DNA from 4 places in the Streptomyces sp. JLBG701 genome. Region 4 is predicted to be linked to each of the others. Evidence: riboswitches for the same ligand, from Rfam matches in the RefSeq annotation. Region 4 holds a riboswitch; each other region holds the start of a gene.

Region 1 (4,271 bases), 2.1 Mb from region 4:
GCCGCCCGACCCGCACTACGTCGGCGAGTCCTGGCGCGACATGTGGCTCAAGCGCCTGGAGCGGGTGGACCCCTTCCTGCACACCTGGCTGGCCCACCAGACGCGGGACGACTACTGGCGCCACGGCAGCGTCTGCGAGGACTACGGCGCGATCGACGCCGCCGTCCTGGCCGTGGGCGGCTGGCACGACCCGTACCGCGACACGGTCCTGCGCCTGGTCGAACACCTCCCGCCGGACCGCGTACGCGGCCTGATCGGCCCCTGGTCGCACCAGTACCCCGACCGCGGCCTCCCGCCCGGCCCGGCGATCGGCTTCCTCCAGGAGACCCTGCGCTGGTGGGACCAGCACCTGAAGGGCATCGACACCGGCATCATGTCCGAGTCCCTCCTGCGCGCGTACATCAGCGACTCGCACCCCCCGGCGACGGTCTACGAGACCCTCCCGGGCCGCTGGGTGGGCGAACCGGCCTGGCCCTCCCCCAACGTCACGACCATCTCGTACGGCCTTCAGGGCGCCCCTCTTCCGGTCCGTTCCCCCATGCACACGGGCGTCGACGCGGGCCGCTTCTTTCCCTTCGGCAACGACGGCGACCTGCCGCCGGACCAGCGGGACGAGGACGCGAGGTCGGTCTGCTTCGAGTTCGAAGTGCCGGAGGAGGCCTGGGTGTTGGGGCGGCCGAGGGTGCGGCTGCGGCTGACGTCGGAGGTGGGGCGCGGCCAGGTGGTCGCCCGGGTCTGCGACGTGGCGCCGGACGGCTCGTCGACCCTGGTCACCCGGGGTGTGCTGAACCTGTCGGCGCGGCAGGGGCGCGACCGGGCCGTGGCGTGGCCGCCGGGCGCCACGGAGGAGGTGACCTTCGAGCTCAACGGCATCGGTCACGTCTTCCCGCCGGGGCACCGCATCCGCCTCGCGGTCTCCTCGGCGTACTGGCCGTGGATCTGGCCCCAGCCGGAGTCGGCGGCGGGCTTCACGCTGGATCCGGCGGGCAGTGCGCTGGAACTGCCGGTACGAAACCACGAGTTGACGCCGGGGATCCGCTTCGAGGAACCGGAGGAGGCGGAGCCGATCGGCGTGAACTACCCGGCCACGCTGGACGAACCGCGCCCCGAGCGACTGGTCGTCCGCGATGTCGCGAAGGGCGAGTGGCGCCTGGAGGTCGACCCGCGCTACGGCGGTACGCGCGTGTACCCCGACGGTCTGGAATTCACCGAGGACGCGCTGGAGACGTACACGATCAACGAGTCGGACCCCCTGTCGGCCCGCACCCGCTCGGACTGGTCGATCCGGCTGCACCGCCCCGAGATGGCCTGGGACACGACGGTCACCACTCGCTCGGAGATCGCCTGCGACGCGACGGCCTTCGTCACCTCCAACGAGGTGGTCTGCACGGAGGGCGGCGAGGTCGTCTTTCACCGGACATGGGAGAAGCGGATCCCACGGACAGCCGGTTAACCACTACTTGGGCTTCATTGCCCGATTTGCCGCTCTTGCGAACGCCCGTGAGTTGGGTCACTCACGGGCATTCACGCTTTCATGCACCGGAACCCGCCCCTCCCCTTGCGCCGATGGGCAATTGAGGCTTGGCGACCGCAAAGGATCAAGCACCGCATAAGCCTCACAACAAGGTCAACAGGCATGTTCTGTGAATCCGGTACTTGTTCCGGACATGTGCTGTCGCATACGTTCCCGGCCTGTCGGGCGGAACGCCGAATCCTGCCGCCGCTCGCCACACACTCATCGACGACCACTCGCACGGCAGGAGCGGGGGACCCAGGTAAGTCGCCGGACCCGGACGTCTTCGGACATACCGGTACGGCTTGGGGTTAAGTCGTGTCGCTCTACGGCGGCACGGCCGGGCACCTCCCAGCCCGCACCCGACAGCTCACCTCGCAGGCGCCGGAGAGGAAATCCGCCATGCCCGCTGCCGCTCAATACCGTCTCAAGCGCCCCAACCGCCTCGCCCGCAAGCTCGCCGTCCTCGGCACCGGAGCCGCCGTACTGGCCCTCCCGCTCATCGGCGCGACCACCGCGTCCGCGGCCACCACGACCACGGTCACGGCCACCTCGCTGGGATACGCGAACAACCTCGACGGCTGGATCCGGGCCTCCCTCCAGGTCATGGCGCAGAACGGAATCCCCGGGACGTACGACGGCATCTATCGCAACGTCATCCGTGAGTCCTCGGGCAACCCGTACGCCATCAACAACTGGGACTCCAACGCGGCCGCCGGCACCCCGTCCAAGGGCCTGCTCCAGGTGATCGACCCGACCTTCAACGCCTACCACGTGGCCGGCACGTCGTGGGACTCCTACGACCCGGTCGCGAACATCACCGCGGCCTGCAACTACGCGGCGGCGCGGTACGGCTCGATCGACAACGTCTACGGGGCGTACTAGCTCCGCCGGTAGAGCCGCGATGGGTGGTGCCGGGATGTGTCGTCTTGCGTCTGCGGCTTCGTCGTGGCTGGTCGCGCAGTTCCCCGCGCCCCTTGGGCCCTTCGGGCCTTCGGGGCTTCGGGGGTTCGGGGGTTTCAGAGCTGCGGGAACAGTCTTTCCAGGACTACGGCGATGCCGTCGTCCTCGTTCGACAGGGTGATCTCGTCGGCCACCGCCTTGAGTTCGGGATGGGCGTTGGCCATGGCGACGCCGTGGGCGGCCCAGTCGAACATCGGGATGTCGTTGGGCATGTCCCCGAAGGCGATCGTCCGGTCCGGGCTCAGGCCCAGGTGCCGGGCCGCCAGCGCCAGCCCCGTCGCCTTGGTGATGCCGCATGGCTGGAGTTCGACGGTCCCGGGCCCCGACATCGTGACGGTGGCGAGGGAACCCACCACTCCGCGCGCCGTCGACGCCAACTCGTCGTCGGACAGGGACGGGTGGCGCAGCAGGACCTTGCTGATGGGCTCGCCCCAGAGGTCGTCACGCTTCCCGACCTGTACCGCGGGCAGCGTCGGATGGGGCATCAGATACCCCGGTTCGATGAGCGTGAGCCCGTCGACGCCGTCCTGGTCGACGGCCGCGTACACCTGCCCGACCTCGGCCTCGATCTTGCCCAGCGCGGTCTCGGCCAACTCCCGGTCCAGGGTGACGGACCACAGCAGACGGTCCGCGCCGGCGTCGTACAACTGCGCGCCCTGCCCGCACACCGCGAGCCCCCCGCTGCCGAGGTCATCGAGCAGCGGGCGCACTCTCGGCGCCGGCCGTCCGGTCACGACGAGGTGCTGCGCACCGGCTTCAACCACCCTCGCCAGCACGGAAAGGGACCGGTCGGAGAGGGTGTCGTCGCCGCGCAGCAGCGTTCCGTCCAGGTCAGTGGCGATGAGTGAATATGCGATGGGTGCGGCCATGATCAGAGAATACGGACAGGACGCCCCACCGACTCGGCGCGAACCGGACGACAGCGACGCTCACTGCCGTCCCGGCCGCCCCACGCGGTTCATCCCCAAGTGGTGCCCGCGGGCTCCCTGATGGTGGTGTTGATGCGGTTGAACATGTTCGTGAGGGAGATCGTGAGGATCAGCGCGGACAGTTCCTTCTCGTCGAAGTGGTCGGCGATCTCGTCCCACAGGGCGTCCGGCACGGAGTCCTGCGAACGGTCGGCGAGCCGCGTCATCACCTCGGTCAACTGCAGTGCGGCGCGCTCCGCGTCCGTGAACCAGGGCGCCTCGCGCCAGACGGCCACAGCCGCGATCCGGTCCTCGCTCGTGCCGGCCTTCCGCAGGTTGTGCACATGCCCGTGGACACACGCGCTGCACCCGTTGATCTGGCTGGCGCGCAGCGCGACGACCTCCCCGAGCTCCTGCGACAGCCCGCCCTCGCCGATCGCCTGAACGAGACTGCCGATTCCCTTCATCGCGGTCGGAAGGACGTACGCCGGGTTCGTCATCCGTGCCTTCATGGTGCTGCCTCCTGGGTCAGTGGTCTGGTTGCTTGCTCACTCCACTGACGAAGCGGGGGCCGTCGTTGTGACAGACCGTCGGGACGTTTTCCGGGACGCTTTCCGCGAGCGTGCCCCTACCCGTGTGCCGCCACCAGGTGCTTGGCCAGCCGCGGTGACGCGAACTCCGTGCCGCACACGAAGCGCATCACCGGGCCGTACGAGGACGCCGACGGCAGCCCGGTGAAGTACAGCCCGGGTACGGACGACATGTACCCGGCGCCGAGCTTCGGGGTGCCGCGGCTCACCGCGAGCCGGGTGCGCAGCTCGTGCCCGAGGAAATCCATGGCGACGATGTCGACGCGGTAGCCCGTCGCCGCTATGACGTGGTCGGCG
Region 2 (4,271 bases), 2.3 Mb from region 4:
CGCGCTGTCGGCGGCGATCAGCTTCGCGCCGGCCAGCGCCGACATGGCGAGCGCGCCGCCCGCGACCCAGTGGTCCCCGGCCCCTTCGATCACCTGCCGCAGATCGAAGTGGGCGAGCGCGAAGCCGTAGAGGACCAGTCCGAGCCAGAACAGCACCAGCGCCGCGTGCGCGAGCCAGGCCGTGCCCTCGGCCTGGGCGAGCGTGGCCCCGAGCACGGCGAGCCCCTGCGTGGCCACACAGACCAGGAACACCGCCCCGGGCATACGGCGCCGCCAGTGCCGTACGACATCGACGAGCAGCCCTGGCCACAGCACGGCGGCCAGCGCCAGCAGCGCCTGAGCCACGGTCTGCCAGCCGGCCGCGGAGAAACGGGTCCCGAGCACTGTGGTCGCGGCGACACCGGTCAGCGCGCCGAGCGTCCCCGCCTCCGACAGCCAGCGCGCCCGCTCCCGCGCCAGCCGTACGACGAAGTCAGCGGCCAGGGCCAGCCAGGCGGCGCAGGCCACCGCGAGCGCGATACGGGACAGCACCTCGTACCCCGTCAGATGCAGGCCGACCGAGATGATGCCGGTCGCCATCACGGCGGCCCCGGCCGCCGGCGGACGCTGCGCCCACCAGGCGCCGAGGGGGGAGATACCGGACATGGGGCCGATGCTAAGGAGCTTCGCGCGCGTTGCGAGCGGGGCACGCGCGCGGGCGCCCGGAAAAGCGTGCTGGCGCGGGGTGGGGGCGCGCACGCCTGGCACGAACAAGTGCGCCTCGGCCCGCAAAACAGCCACGCGCGCGTGCCGCCCCGAAAGGCAGCTCGCGCGCGCGTGGCGACAGAACTCCGTGTGTCAGGTCCGCTTGTCCATTCCGAGTGTCAGGCGGGCCGGACCACGCTGTAGATCGACGACTCGCCGTCGTAGTAGATCGACTCCTCGCGGACGTACGCGCCGGGCTTCGGGGCGTGGATCATCATGCCGTTGCCGATGTAGAGGCCGACATGGCTGATGTCGTCGTAGAAGAAGACCAGGTCGCCCGGCTGGATGTTGGAGAGGGAGACCGTCGTGCCCGCGTCCACCTGGAGGTAGGTGGTGCGGGGCAGGGTCACGCCGGCGGCCTTCCAGGCGGCCTGGGTGAGGCCGGAGCAGTCGTAGGAGTCGGGGCCGGTGGCGCCCCAGACGTACGGCTTGCCGATCTGGGCGCGGGCGAAGGCGAGCGCCTTCTCGGCCTTGGTGGCGTAGGACGAGTCTGTGGCGGTGGCGGTCGAGGCGCTGGTGTCCGCCTCCTGGGCGGCCTGCGCGGCGGCCTCGGCCTGCTGCTGGGCGAGCTGGGCCGCCTTGCGCTCGGCCTCCTCCTGCTTCTGCCTCTCGATCTCCGCGAGCCGCGCCTTCTCCTCGGCGGTCAGCTGCGACAGGAGTACGCGCGCGTCGGAGAGTTTCTGCTGGACGGTGGCCTTGGCCGTTTTCAGGTCGCTCTGCGACTCGGTGAGCGTCGAGAGGCTCTCGGTGGCCTCCTGGCGCTTCTGCATCGTCGCGGACTGCTCGGTGATGTACTCGTCGACCGCTTCCTTCTGACGGCCGGTCATCCGGTCCATCAGCTGGGCCTGGTCGAAGTAGTCCTGCGGCGAGTCGGCGAGCAGGAAGGTAGCCGTGTCGGGTGCGGAGGCCCCGGTCCGGTACTGGGCCGCGGCGTACGAACCCAGCTCCTCCCGCGCCTCGTTGAGCTTCTGCGTGCGCTTGGCGACGTCGTCGAGGAGAGTGTCGACCTGCTTGCTCTGCTTGGCGGTCTTCTCCTTGGCCGCGTTGTACTTGTCGGTCGCCGACTCCGCCTGGCGGTAGAGGTCGTCGACCTTCTTCTCGACTTCCTCAAGACTGGGCTTGTCGTCGGTCGAGGGTGCTGCGGTGGCTGTTTGGGACAGCAGGGCCACGGACGTCAGGGCCGCCGTGGCGAGGGCGGGGGTCCGTATGCCTGCGACGCGCGTGCCCGTGGGACGCGCTTTGCGGTGCGACGACGCCAAGAGAGGCGACTCCTTCCATATTCCGCCTACCGAGTTAGCTGTCGGGTTCGGGCGGGTGGATCGGAAGGGTTGCCCTACGGTCCTTGTCCCGGACGGGAGTTGGACCGATTCACCCCAAGGTCGGTGTGGGTCCCCGGTTCCGGCTGCCTTGGGGCGCACCGGATTCGGCGGAGGCCGAGCGGCCCGGCGACGGTTCGCCGGTGGGGGTCGTACGGCCTGATGAGCACGGTAGCCAACTCGTGTGGCCCCTGTGAAGGTTGATGGGTGATATGCCCGATACATTTTCGTGACCTTATTCATGCGTGTCACCAAGGGTGGCCGATCCGGAGTGATCTGTGGTGACTTGTGCGGAGTTACGGCGTCCGCCCGCTTCCGGGGGCTAACTTCCAGCCAGTCACGGTCTGGAGCCGTGGCAGGTGAGGGAGGTACGGCATGCGGAAGCGCACAGCACTCGTCGTCGCCACAGGAGTCGCACTCGCCGCCAGCGCGGGTATCGGCCCCGCGACCGCCACGGGCACGGACAGCGGTCACGCGGGCGGCAAACCGGTCGTCCGCGTGATCGCGAAGGGGCTCGACAACCCGCGACAGCTCTCGTACGACAACGGACATGTGTACGTCGCCGAAGCCGGACGCGGCGGCAAGAAGTGCATCGGGGAGGGTCCGGAGGGTACGACCTGCATCGGGCTCACCTCGGCGGTCACCAAGATCTACTGGGACGGGAACGCCTGGCGGCACTACCGGATCGTCGAGGGCCTGCCCTCCGGAGCCGCGCCCGACGGCGGCTTCGCGACCGGTGTGGACGGCGTCTCCGCGCTCGACGGCTGCGTCTGGGGCGTGGAGACCTTCGCCCCGCCGGAGGCCGGCGTGCCCACCACCCCACCCTGGAACAAGCTCGGCAAGCTGCTGTCCGTCGCCGACGGCAAGGCGAGGATCGCCGCCGACATCTCCGCCGTGGAGTACAAGTACAACCCGCACAAGACGGCGCTGGAGTCCAACCCGTACGCCGTCCTCGCGCTCCCCGACGGCCGCAGGATCGTCGCCGACGCGGCCGGCAACGACCTGATCGAGGTCTCGCCGTCCGGGAAGGCCCGCCCCTTCACCGTCTTCCCCGACCATGACAAACACGAGTCCGTCCCGACCTCGCTCGCCCTCGGACCCGACGGAAAGCTCTACGTCGGCGACCTGAACGGCGAGCCCACGAAGCCCACCGCGCGCGTGTGGCGGGTTGACCCCTGGACCGGCAAGGTCCTCGGCTGGAAGTCCGGCTTCGGCTCGATCACCGGTATCGCCTTCAACAACAGCGGCGACCTGTACGTCAGCCAGCTCTTCGCGGGCCAGGTGACCAAGGTCTCGCACGGCAAACGTACGAGCGTGAAGGTGCCGTTCCCGGCGGGCGTCGCCGTCGACCCGTACGACGGCAAGGTCTACGTCTCGGCCTGGTCGATCGCGGACCGTGACGGCACGGACCTGGGGCAGGGGAAGACACCGGGTGGCCAGGTCTGGAAGATCCTCGGATTCTGAGAGACGGACGATCACAGGAAGATCGTTCGGTATCGGGAACGGGCGATGTTCTCAGGGCGGCGGCGGGTTGTCAGTGGGGCACCCTAGACTCGGAGAGCGATGACAGGCCTCTTTGATGACAGCTTCCTGGCGGATCTCCAGGGCCCCCGGGCCCATGAGGAGGAACACCCGCCGCCGCCCGAGGACGAGCACGTACCGGAGCCGGTTCCGGACGATCTGTTCGGCGGGAAGTTCGACGTGCCGCCGAGCCGGGACGCGTACTACCGGGACGGTGCCCCGCGCCCGGTCGTGGACGCGGCCGCCCTGCTGGACGGGTTGAACGAGAACCAGCGCGCCGCCGTCGTGCACTCCCACACGCCCCTGCTCATCGTGGCCGGCGCCGGCTCCGGCAAGACGCGCGTGCTGACGCACCGCATCGCGTATCTGCTCGGCGAGCGGAACGTGCATCCGGGCCAGATCCTCGCCATCACCTTCACCAACAAGGCCGCCGGCGAGATGAAGGAGCGCGTCGAGCACCTCGTCGGCCCGCGCGCGAACGCGATGTGGGTGATGACCTTCCACAGCGCGTGCGTGCGGATCCTGCGGCGGGAGAGCAAGAAGCTCGGCTTCACGTCGTCGTTCTCGATCTACGACGCGGCCGACTCCAAGCGTCTGATGGCCCTGGTCTGCCGTGACCTGGACCTCGACCCCAAGCGTTTCCCGCCCAAGTCCTTCAGCGCCAAGATCTCGAACCTGAAGAACGAGCTG
Region 3 (4,271 bases), 790 kb from region 4:
GCTCTTCGGCCCCGGCCCCTACCAGGGCGGACGCCTGCGGCTCATGGAGACGCGGGCCATCGAGGACGTCGTACTCATGCGCTACGAGCCCACCGCGCCCGGCACCGGAGACGTACCGGCGTCCGCCGACGGGCACTGGCTGGCGCTGGCCTGCGAGCTGGCGGTGCTGTGTCCGCCCTCGGGGACCGCGTTCAGCGTGGGGGCGGTGGTGGTGGCCGCCGACGGGACCGAGCTGGCCCGCGGGTACTCGCGAGAGGGCGACGATCCCGTGGTGCACGCGGAGGAGGCCGCCCTCGCCAAGCTGGACCCGGCGGATCCGCGGCTCGCCGACGCGACTGTGTACAGCAGCCTGGAGCCCTGCGCACACCGTGCCTCGCGGCCCCGGCCGTGTGCGCGGATCATCCTCGACGCGGGCGTACGACGGGTGGTCACGGCGTGGCGCGAGCCGAACACGTTCGTCGAGGCGGCCGACGGGAGCGGGCTGCTGACCAGCCAGGGGGTCGACGTGGTCGTACTGCCGGAGTACGAGTGGGCGGCCATGGTGCCGAATCGGCATCTGCTGGGCTGAGTTGCCCGCGCACGGGTCGGCAACTGGGACCTCGCGATGGCCGACGCCGCGATCGGCATCGCCGTCTTCCTCGACGACCACCAGACCTTCGACCACGCCCTGAAGCGCTTCCGCGAGCGCGTGCCCGCCTACTTCTACTTGGAGAAGGACGGCAAGGTGCCGCTCAGCCCGGTCGGCTCGACCATCGACACCGAGGAGACCCGGCCCGCCGGCACCGACGACCTCTTCGTTTCCTGGGAGACCCTCACCCACGCCGGAAATCCTGCGACGTGAGGTGCCCTGAGCGCTTCAAATCAACGCGTGTGCATGTGGTCCTCCGGATGACGTACACTGGAGTCACAACGGCGCGGGGTGGAGCAGCTCGGTAGCTCGCTGGGCTCATAACCCAGAGGTCGCAGGTTCAAATCCTGTCCCCGCTACTCACGGCCGAAGGCCCGGATCTCTTGAGATCCGGGCCTTCGGTGTATTCCGGGCCGCCGATGCCGAGCGTCGAAACCTGGACGGGCGCGCCGCCACTGGTTCTTGATCGTTGTCACGGGGGGTGTTCGCATGATCCCGCTCCGCATAACGACTGACACACCGTCAGAATTGGTGTGACTCCTGAATCGCGGTCAACTCGCCCGTTTTCTACCGGTCATGACGGCTACGTCCTGCGGAAAATCGTTAATGATCAAGCCGAACGGCTTGGAATCCAGGGCCCGCGTCTATTAACGTTCGATAACGCAGCGCGGTCGTCCCAGCCGTCACAAGAGTCGGCTCCGTGCGCACGTGCCGAATCCCGCAAGGGAACCGGGGAACCACCAACTTGGGGTGAATCACGCGGATAACGCCGTGGCAGCACGGCAGTTATACGCGCGTAGGAGACCTTCCTGCTCCGAACCCGTCAGCTAACCCGGTAGGCGAGAAGGAAGGAAAGGAGCACGCCTACGTGGCGTCCAACCCGCCCGCCCCAGAAGCCCCGTTCGTGCCGGAACAGCGCAGCCCCGAGACCTTCGTCTACGGCGGCGCCCGCACCGACGAGGGCCCGAAGGAGGAGTGGAACCCCACCGCGGAGTCCATTCTTCCCGTACGAGGCCGGCACCGCGTCAGCAAGCAGCGCGGCGGGGGACTCGCCCGCAGCTCCACCGTCCTGGGCGTCGGTGTCATAGCCGCCGTCGGCGGGGCCGGTATGGCCAGCGCCAACACCGGCAAGCCGCCCGTCTCCATCTCCATGCCCGACCTGCCGTCCGTCGGCTCGCTCATCTCGGACGACGAAGGCCCCAAGGGTTCCGCCACCGCGCTCAGCAGCGTGGGTGTCACGTCCGAGGACACCGCCGAGGGCACCACCGACGCCGGCGAGGCACTGCGCGCCCGGATCATCCTCCAGGCCGAGCAGCAGCAGGACCAGGCCGACACCGCGGCGCAGGAGGCTGCCCAGGCCGCCATCGAGAAGAAGGCCGCGGACGCCGCCGCAGCGGCGGAGAAGGCGGCCGACGCCAAGGCCGCCGCCGCGAAGAAGAAGGCCGCCGAGGAAGCCGCCGCGAAGGCGGAGGCCGAGCGCCTGGCCGAGCTGGCCAAGCAGTACACGCTGCCGACCTCCTCGTACACGATCACCAGCACCTTCGGCCAGGCCGGCTCCCTGTGGTCCTCCGGCTACCACACGGGCCTCGACTTCGCCGCGCCCACGGGCACGCTCATCAAGGCCATCCACAGCGGCACCATCACCGAGGCCGGCTGGGACGGGTCGTACGGCTACAAGACGGTGCTCACGCTCGACGACGGCACCGAGCTCTGGTTCGCCCACCAGTCGTCCATCAGCGTCAGCGTCGGCCAGAAGGTCAACACCGGCGATGTCATCGGACGCGTCGGCTCCACGGGCAACGTGACCGGGGCGCACCTCCACCTGGAGGTCCACCCCGGTGGAGCGGACACCGGGATCGACCCGATGGCCTGGCTGCAGAGCAAGGGGCTCACCCCCTGAGGCTTGTTCCTCTCCGACTTCCGGCAGTCCTGGCGACACCCCCCCGACGCCAGGGCTGCCGGTCTTTTGGGGTTTACGGAACTTTGCCATTGCCTCCGGAACAGGGCGCTCCGGTGCGGGTGTTGCTGTAGAGCATGACTTCTCTTCGCAAGCTCGGCTCCTCCGACCTGGAGGTCTTCCCGCTCGTCCTCGGCGGCAACGTCTTCGGCTTCTCCGCCGACGAGGCGCAGTCCTTCGCCGTCCTCGACGCGTACGCGGCCGCGGGCGGCAACTTCCTCGACACCGCCGACTCCTACTCGGCCTGGGTCGAGGGCAACAAGGGCGGCGAGTCCGAGACCATCATCGGCAACTGGGTCAAGGCGCGCGGCAACCGTTCCGACGTGGTCATCGCGACCAAGGTCAGCCAGCACCCCGAGTTCCCGGGCCTCACGGCCGCCAACATCAGGGCCGCCGCCGACGCGTCCCTGCGCCGCCTGGGCACCGACCACATCGACCTCTACTACACCCACTTCGACAAGCCCGAGGTGCCGGTCGAGGAGATCATCGGCGCGCTCGACGAGCTGGTGAAGGCGGGCAAGGTACGGCACATCGCCGCCTCGAACATCTCGGCGGAGCGCCTCCAGGCATCCCTCGACTTCTCCGACCGCGAGGGTCTCGCGCGGTACGTCGCCCTCCAGCCCCACTACAACCTGGTCTCCCGCGACACCTACGAGGGCGAGCTCCAGGACCTCGCCGAGCGCACCGGCCTGGCCGCCCTCCCGTACTTCGGGCTCGCGTCCGGCTTCCTCACGGGCAAGTACCGCCCCGGCGTTACGGTCGACAGCCGGCGCGCCGCGATGGGCGCCGGCAAGCATCTCGACACCGAACGCGGCCGCAAGGTCCTCACGGCCCTCGACGAGATCGCCGCATCACGCGGGGCGGAGGTCGCCACGGTCGCCCTGGCCTGGCTCGCGTCCCAGCCGACGGTCGCGGCCCCGATCGCGTCGGCCCGTACGGTGGACCAGCTCCCGGCACTGGTCGCGGTGGCGGAGCTGGAGCTTACGGAGGCGGAGGTGGAGAGGCTTACGGAGGCTTCGGCGTAGGGGGTCTCTACGTCCGGTACGGGTTGTAGGCGGGGTAGGGATAGGCCGTGTGGGGCGCGGGGTAAGGCGCCGGCCCGTAGGCATGTCCGTACGCCTGCCCGTACGTCTGCTGTCCGTACGCCTGCTGTCCGTACGTCGGCCAGGGCGGTGGCACGATCACCGGTGCCGTCGCCCTCGCCGCGTACTCCAGGGCGGGGCGGGCGACATCCCGGCGGCTCCACAGCTCGTGCAGCAGTTCGCGTTCCCGTACGACGAAGTCGGTGCTCGCCCGTCCGCCGTGTCCCCGGTGTCGTAGGAACGCCAGTGAGGTCGCGTAGGCCTCGTACTGGGCCACCGCCCGCCCCGCGGGTTTCCCGAAGTGGCGCCTGGCGTATTCGCGGGCCAGCCGCCGGGCCCGCATCGAGCCGAGCGCGTACGGCTCGGCCGGTCCGAGCCAGCCGGTGGCGACGTAGGCGGGCAGTTCGGTGCGGACCGTCCGCAGCTCGCGCTGCCGGGTCCAGATGACCAGCCAGGTCAGCAGCCCGAACGCGGGCACCATGAACGTCCCGTACACGGCGAAGAAGCCGTACTCCCCGAGCGTCGACGAGCCGTTCCAGAACGCGTGCATCCCCATCGCGAGCAGCAGCCCGGCCGGCGGGAGCAGGAAGCGCCGCAGGTGCTG
Region 4 (4,271 bases):
CACGGCGGCGGGCCCCGGGGCGGTGTCGCGCGGTCCGTGAAGAAGATGCGCGGCTATCTCGCCGAACTGATCCACCGCAAGCGCGAGGCCCTCCCCGCCGACCCCGCCCCCGGCGAGGACCTCATCTCCGGCCTCATCCGCGCCTCGGACGAGGGCGAGCACCTCACCGAGAACGAGGCGGCAGCCATGGCCTTTATCTTGCTGTTTGCCGGATTTGAGACGACCGTCAACTTGATCGGCAACGGCACGTACGCCCTTCTCACCCACCCCGAGCAGCGAGCCCGCCTCCAAACCTCCCTCGCCGCCCACGACGCCGGCCTCCTCGAAACCGGCGTCGAGGAACTCCTCCGCTACGACGGCCCCGTCGAACTCGCCACCTGGCGCTTCGCCATCGAGCCGCTCACCGTCGGCGGACAGGACATCGCAGCAGGCGACCCCGTCCTCGTCGTACTCGCGGCCGCGGACCGCGACCCCGAACGCTTCGCGCAGCCGGACACGCTCGACCTCTCCCGACGTGACAATCAGCACCTCGGTTACGGCCACGGCATCCACTACTGCCTCGGCGCCCCCCTCGCCCGCCTGGAGGGCCAGACGGCGCTCGCCACGCTCCTCACCCGCCTCCCAGACCTCCAACTCGCGGCGGATCCAACCGATTTGCGCTGGCGCGGCGGCCTCATCATGCGTGGATTGCGCACTTTGCCTGTGGAGTTCACGCCGGTCCGTTAATTCCGTCCGGCGACTGCGCAGGGCCCCGCTCCGCCACCGCAAACCTGACAAACCCTCAAGTCTGTGATCTTCACGTGATCCTCGCGGCATTAACTTGTGACAAGTGATCGACTGCAGATACGTTCGCGTACCAGTGCGACGCCCCCGCTTCATCCGTCGCGCAGGTCACTGTTGCCTCCGGAAAGGTCCCCACATGCTCTCCGGGAACGGTCGTCACCGTCGCCCCCGTCAGGCCCCCGCCATCCTCGTCGCGGCCGGAGTCACCGGCTCCGCCATCGCGATCCCGCTCCTCGGGGCGACGGTGGCGAGCGCCGCCGACGGCACCACGTGGGATCGCGTCGCGGAGTGCGAGAGCGGCGGCGCGTGGAGTGCCAACGAGGGCAACGGGTACTACGGCGGCCTCCAGCTGAGCCAGGAGAACTGGGAGGAGTACGGCGGCCTGGACTACGCCCCGAGCGCCGACCTGGCCAGCCGCTCGCAGCAGATAGCCGTCGCCGAGAAGCTCCTCGACGACCAGGGTGTGGGCGCGTGGTCCACCTGCGGCCTGCTCAACGGGCTCAGCCAGGACTCGGCTTCGGCGGATGTCGACACGGGTGTCGCGGGGGACTCGTCCGACTCGTCGGATTCGTCCAGCTCTTCCGGTCTGTCCGACTCCTCCGGTAAATCATCTGATACGTCCTCTTCGTCCAGCGACTCCTCAAGCGACTCCCCGGGCGCTTCCGCCGACGCCGGCTCCACGGGCAACTCCGCGGACAACTCCACCAAGTCCGACAAGTCGCCTTCGTCTTCCGAGTCCGCGTCGACGTCCACCGAGAGCGCTCCTCAGGAAACGGACAGTTCATCCACAGGTGCGACGAAGGGTGACGAGTCGGGCAACTTCGAGCAGAGTGTCGGCTCTTCGGCCCTCGTCGACACGGGCGCGCTCGGCACCGGCAGGCATCGCGGCGCCAGTGAGTCGCGTGAGTCGTACACAGTCCGTGCCGGCGACTCGCTCGCGTCCATCGCCGACTCCCTTGACCTCGATGGCGGATGGCGTGCGCTCTATGCCGCGAACAAGAAGGCGATCGGGTCCGACCCGAGTCACATCTTCGCCGGTCAGACCCTCGATCTTGGTGTCTAAACGGGTTAAAAGCAGCGGGAGTTCGCGTCATGGTTCGCGCTGAATGTCCGGTTTGGGGAAAGTGTGGGATGAGTCTCAGAAGCCCTGATCGTCTTTGAAATTCCGGCGATCGCCTGTCTACGGTCGTCACCGCTCGTCAACACGAGCCCCGTCTGCCGCAACGCCGAGTCCTGCCAGCGGCCTACGGGAACAGTCGTCGCTCAACAGCGCCGTAGGCAGGAGCGGGGGACCCAAGGTAAGTGCCGGGCCCGGCAGTTGAAGCCTTCGAGGCTTCAGTGGCCGGAACCGGCTTGGGGTGAAGTCGTACATCGAAAGGTGTGCGGCCGGGCAACTCACACGGCCCGAACCCGACAGCTCACCTCGCAGGCGTCGGTGAGGGGATCAACCATGCTGTTTTCCGGTAAGGGCAAGCACCGTCGCCCGTCCAAGGCCACCCGCGTCGCCGCACTGGCCGGCGTGACCGGTGTCGCCATCGCTGCGCCGCTGATGGCGTCCGGCACCGCCTCCGCCGCCACCGCCTCCGAGTGGGACACCGTCGCCCAGTGCGAGTCCGGCGGCAACTGGGCCATCAACACCGGTAACGGCTACTACGGCGGCCTCCAGTTCTCGGCCTCCACCTGGGCCGCGTACGGCGGCTCCGCCTACGCCTCCACCGCCGACCAGGCCACCAAGGCGCAGCAGATCGAGATAGCCGAGAAGGTCCTCGCCGCGCAGGGCAAGGGTGCCTGGCCGACCTGTGGCACCGGCCTGTCCAGCGCCTCGTACACCGGCAGCAGCAGCTCCAGCTCCTCCGCCGACACGAGCACCGGCACCACCACTCGCTCGACCGAGCAGTCGGCCTCCCGCTCCGCCGAGCGCCCGGCCGCCAAGAAGACCGTGACCACCCCGACCGGCAAGAAGGTCAAGAAGGGTGACGGCGAGTACAAGGTCGTCAAGGGTGACACCCTCAGCTCCATCGCCGAGGAGCACGACGTCAAGGGCGGCTGGGCGAAGCTGTTCAAGCTGAACAAGGACATCGTCGAGGACGCCGACCTCATCTACCCGGGTCAGCAGCTCCACCTCAAGTAAGACCTAGCTGAACCACAGCGCCCTCACATCCGTGGTCCTCATACTGAAGGCCTCGTGAGGGTCACCCCCGTCCCCCACGAGGCTCCCCGCTCCGGTGCGTGTTCCCCCGTACGCACCGGGGCGGGGCTTTTTCTTGCGCCGACTTTGTACGGCCGTCTTTGTACGGCCGTCTTTGTTCAGTTCAGAAACAATTTACTCTCGGTTCTGTCCAGGGGCCGGTCCAAGCGGTGGCTGATCGCCCGGAGCCGGTTAGGCTCGGTCTCGCAGAACCCATCGCGGTCTTGCAGAGCCGCGTCACATCCCAAGAAGGAGATGCTCGTGCCGTCCATCGACGTCGTCGTAGCCCGGGAAATCCTGGACTCCCGAGGCAACCCCACGGTCGAGGTCGAGGTCGGCCTCGACGACGGCAGCACGGGTCGTGCCGCCGTCCCGTCCGGCGCCTCCACGGGCGCCTTCGAGGCCATCGAGCTCCGCGACGGTGACCCCAACCGCTACCAGGGCAAGGGTGTCGAGAAGGCCGTACTGGCCGTCATCGAGCAGATCGGCCCGGAGCTCGTCGGCTACGACGCCACCGAGCAGCGCCTGATCGACCAGGCGATGTTCGACCTGGACGCCACCGACAACAAGGGCTCGCTCGGCGCCAACGCCATCCTCGGCGTCTCCCTCGCCGTCGCGCACGCCGCCTCCGAGGCCAGCGACCTGCCGCTCTTCCGCTACCTGGGCGGCCCGAACGCGCACCTGCTGCCCGTTCCGATGATGAACATCCTGAACGGCGGCTCGCACGCCGACTCCAACGTGGACATCCAGGAGTTCATGATCGCCCCGATCGGCGCGGAGTCCTTCTCCGAGGCGCTGCGCTGGGGCACGGAGGTCTACCACACCCTCAAGGGCGTGCTGAAGTCCAAGGGCCTGTCCACCGGCCTCGGCGACGAGGGCGGCTTCGCCCCGAACCTGGACTCCAACCGCGCCGCCCTCGACCTCATCCTCGAGGCCATCAAGCAGGCCGGTTACGTTCCCGGTGAGCAGGTCGCCCTCGCGCTCGACGTCGCCGCCTCCGAGTTCTACAAGGACGGCAAGTACCTCTTCGAGGGCAAGGAGCGCTCCGCCGCCGAGATGACGGAGTACTACGAGGAGCTCGTGGCGGCCTACCCGCTCGTCTCCATCGAGGACCCGCTGTTCGAGGACGACTGGGCCGGCTGGAAGGTCCTCACGGACAAGCTTGGCGGCAAGGTCCAGATCGTCGGCGACGACCTGTTCGTCACCAACCCGGAGCGTCTGGCCCGCGGCATCGACGAGGGCGCCGCCAACGCGCTGCTCGTCAAGGTCAACCAGATCGGCTCGCTGACCGAGACCCTGG

What was found. Region 4 has a riboswitch for cyclic di-AMP ahead of AC5DRG_RS21435 (transglycosylase family protein). Riboswitches for the same ligand answer to the same signal wherever they lie in the genome.
Region 1: it holds a riboswitch for cyclic di-AMP, as region 4 does, so the genes downstream of both, AC5DRG_RS31465 (transglycosylase SLT domain-containing protein) here and AC5DRG_RS21435 (transglycosylase family protein) in region 4, are expected to answer to the same signal.
Region 2: it holds a riboswitch for cyclic di-AMP, as region 4 does, so the genes downstream of both, AC5DRG_RS32555 (C40 family peptidase) here and AC5DRG_RS21435 (transglycosylase family protein) in region 4, are expected to answer to the same signal.
Region 3: it holds a riboswitch for cyclic di-AMP, as region 4 does, so the genes downstream of both, AC5DRG_RS25100 (M23 family metallopeptidase) here and AC5DRG_RS21435 (transglycosylase family protein) in region 4, are expected to answer to the same signal.

Annotation. Positions count from the first base shown of each region.
Region 1 is NZ_CM178588.1:6,785,496-6,789,766, reverse strand. It holds gene AC5DRG_RS31470 (CocE/NonD family hydrolase) at 1-1,453, shown strand, start outside; cyclic di-AMP (ydaO/yuaA leader) riboswitch at 1,733-1,912, shown strand; gene AC5DRG_RS31465 (transglycosylase SLT domain-containing protein) at 1,916-2,398, shown strand; gene AC5DRG_RS31460 (HAD family hydrolase) at 2,533-3,345, opposite strand; gene AC5DRG_RS31455 (carboxymuconolactone decarboxylase family protein) at 3,435-3,896, opposite strand; gene AC5DRG_RS31450 (NAD(P)-binding domain-containing protein) at 4,013-4,271, opposite strand, start outside.
Region 2 is NZ_CM178588.1:7,000,111-7,004,381, forward strand. It holds gene AC5DRG_RS32550 (tellurite resistance/C4-dicarboxylate transporter family protein) at 1-645, opposite strand, end outside; gene AC5DRG_RS32555 (C40 family peptidase) at 864-2,003, opposite strand; cyclic di-AMP (ydaO/yuaA leader) riboswitch at 2,012-2,183, opposite strand; gene AC5DRG_RS32560 (ScyD/ScyE family protein) at 2,436-3,524, shown strand; gene pcrA (DNA helicase PcrA) at 3,624-4,271, shown strand, end outside.
Region 3 is NZ_CM178588.1:5,475,721-5,479,991, reverse strand. It holds gene AC5DRG_RS25115 (dihydrofolate reductase family protein) at 1-568, shown strand, start outside; partial or broken gene AC5DRG_RS25110 (hypothetical protein) at 587-841, shown strand; tRNA gene AC5DRG_RS25105 (tRNA-Met) at 914-987, shown strand; cyclic di-AMP (ydaO/yuaA leader) riboswitch at 1,328-1,485, shown strand; gene AC5DRG_RS25100 (M23 family metallopeptidase) at 1,497-2,528, shown strand; gene AC5DRG_RS25095 (aldo/keto reductase) at 2,663-3,610, shown strand; gene AC5DRG_RS25090 (PrsW family intramembrane metalloprotease) at 3,618-4,271, opposite strand, start outside.
Region 4 is NZ_CM178588.1:4,686,109-4,690,379, reverse strand. It holds gene AC5DRG_RS21445 (cytochrome P450 family protein) at 1-726, shown strand, start outside; gene AC5DRG_RS21440 (transglycosylase family protein) at 920-1,846, shown strand; cyclic di-AMP (ydaO/yuaA leader) riboswitch at 2,044-2,230, shown strand; gene AC5DRG_RS21435 (transglycosylase family protein) at 2,234-2,914, shown strand; gene eno (phosphopyruvate hydratase) at 3,227-4,271, shown strand, end outside.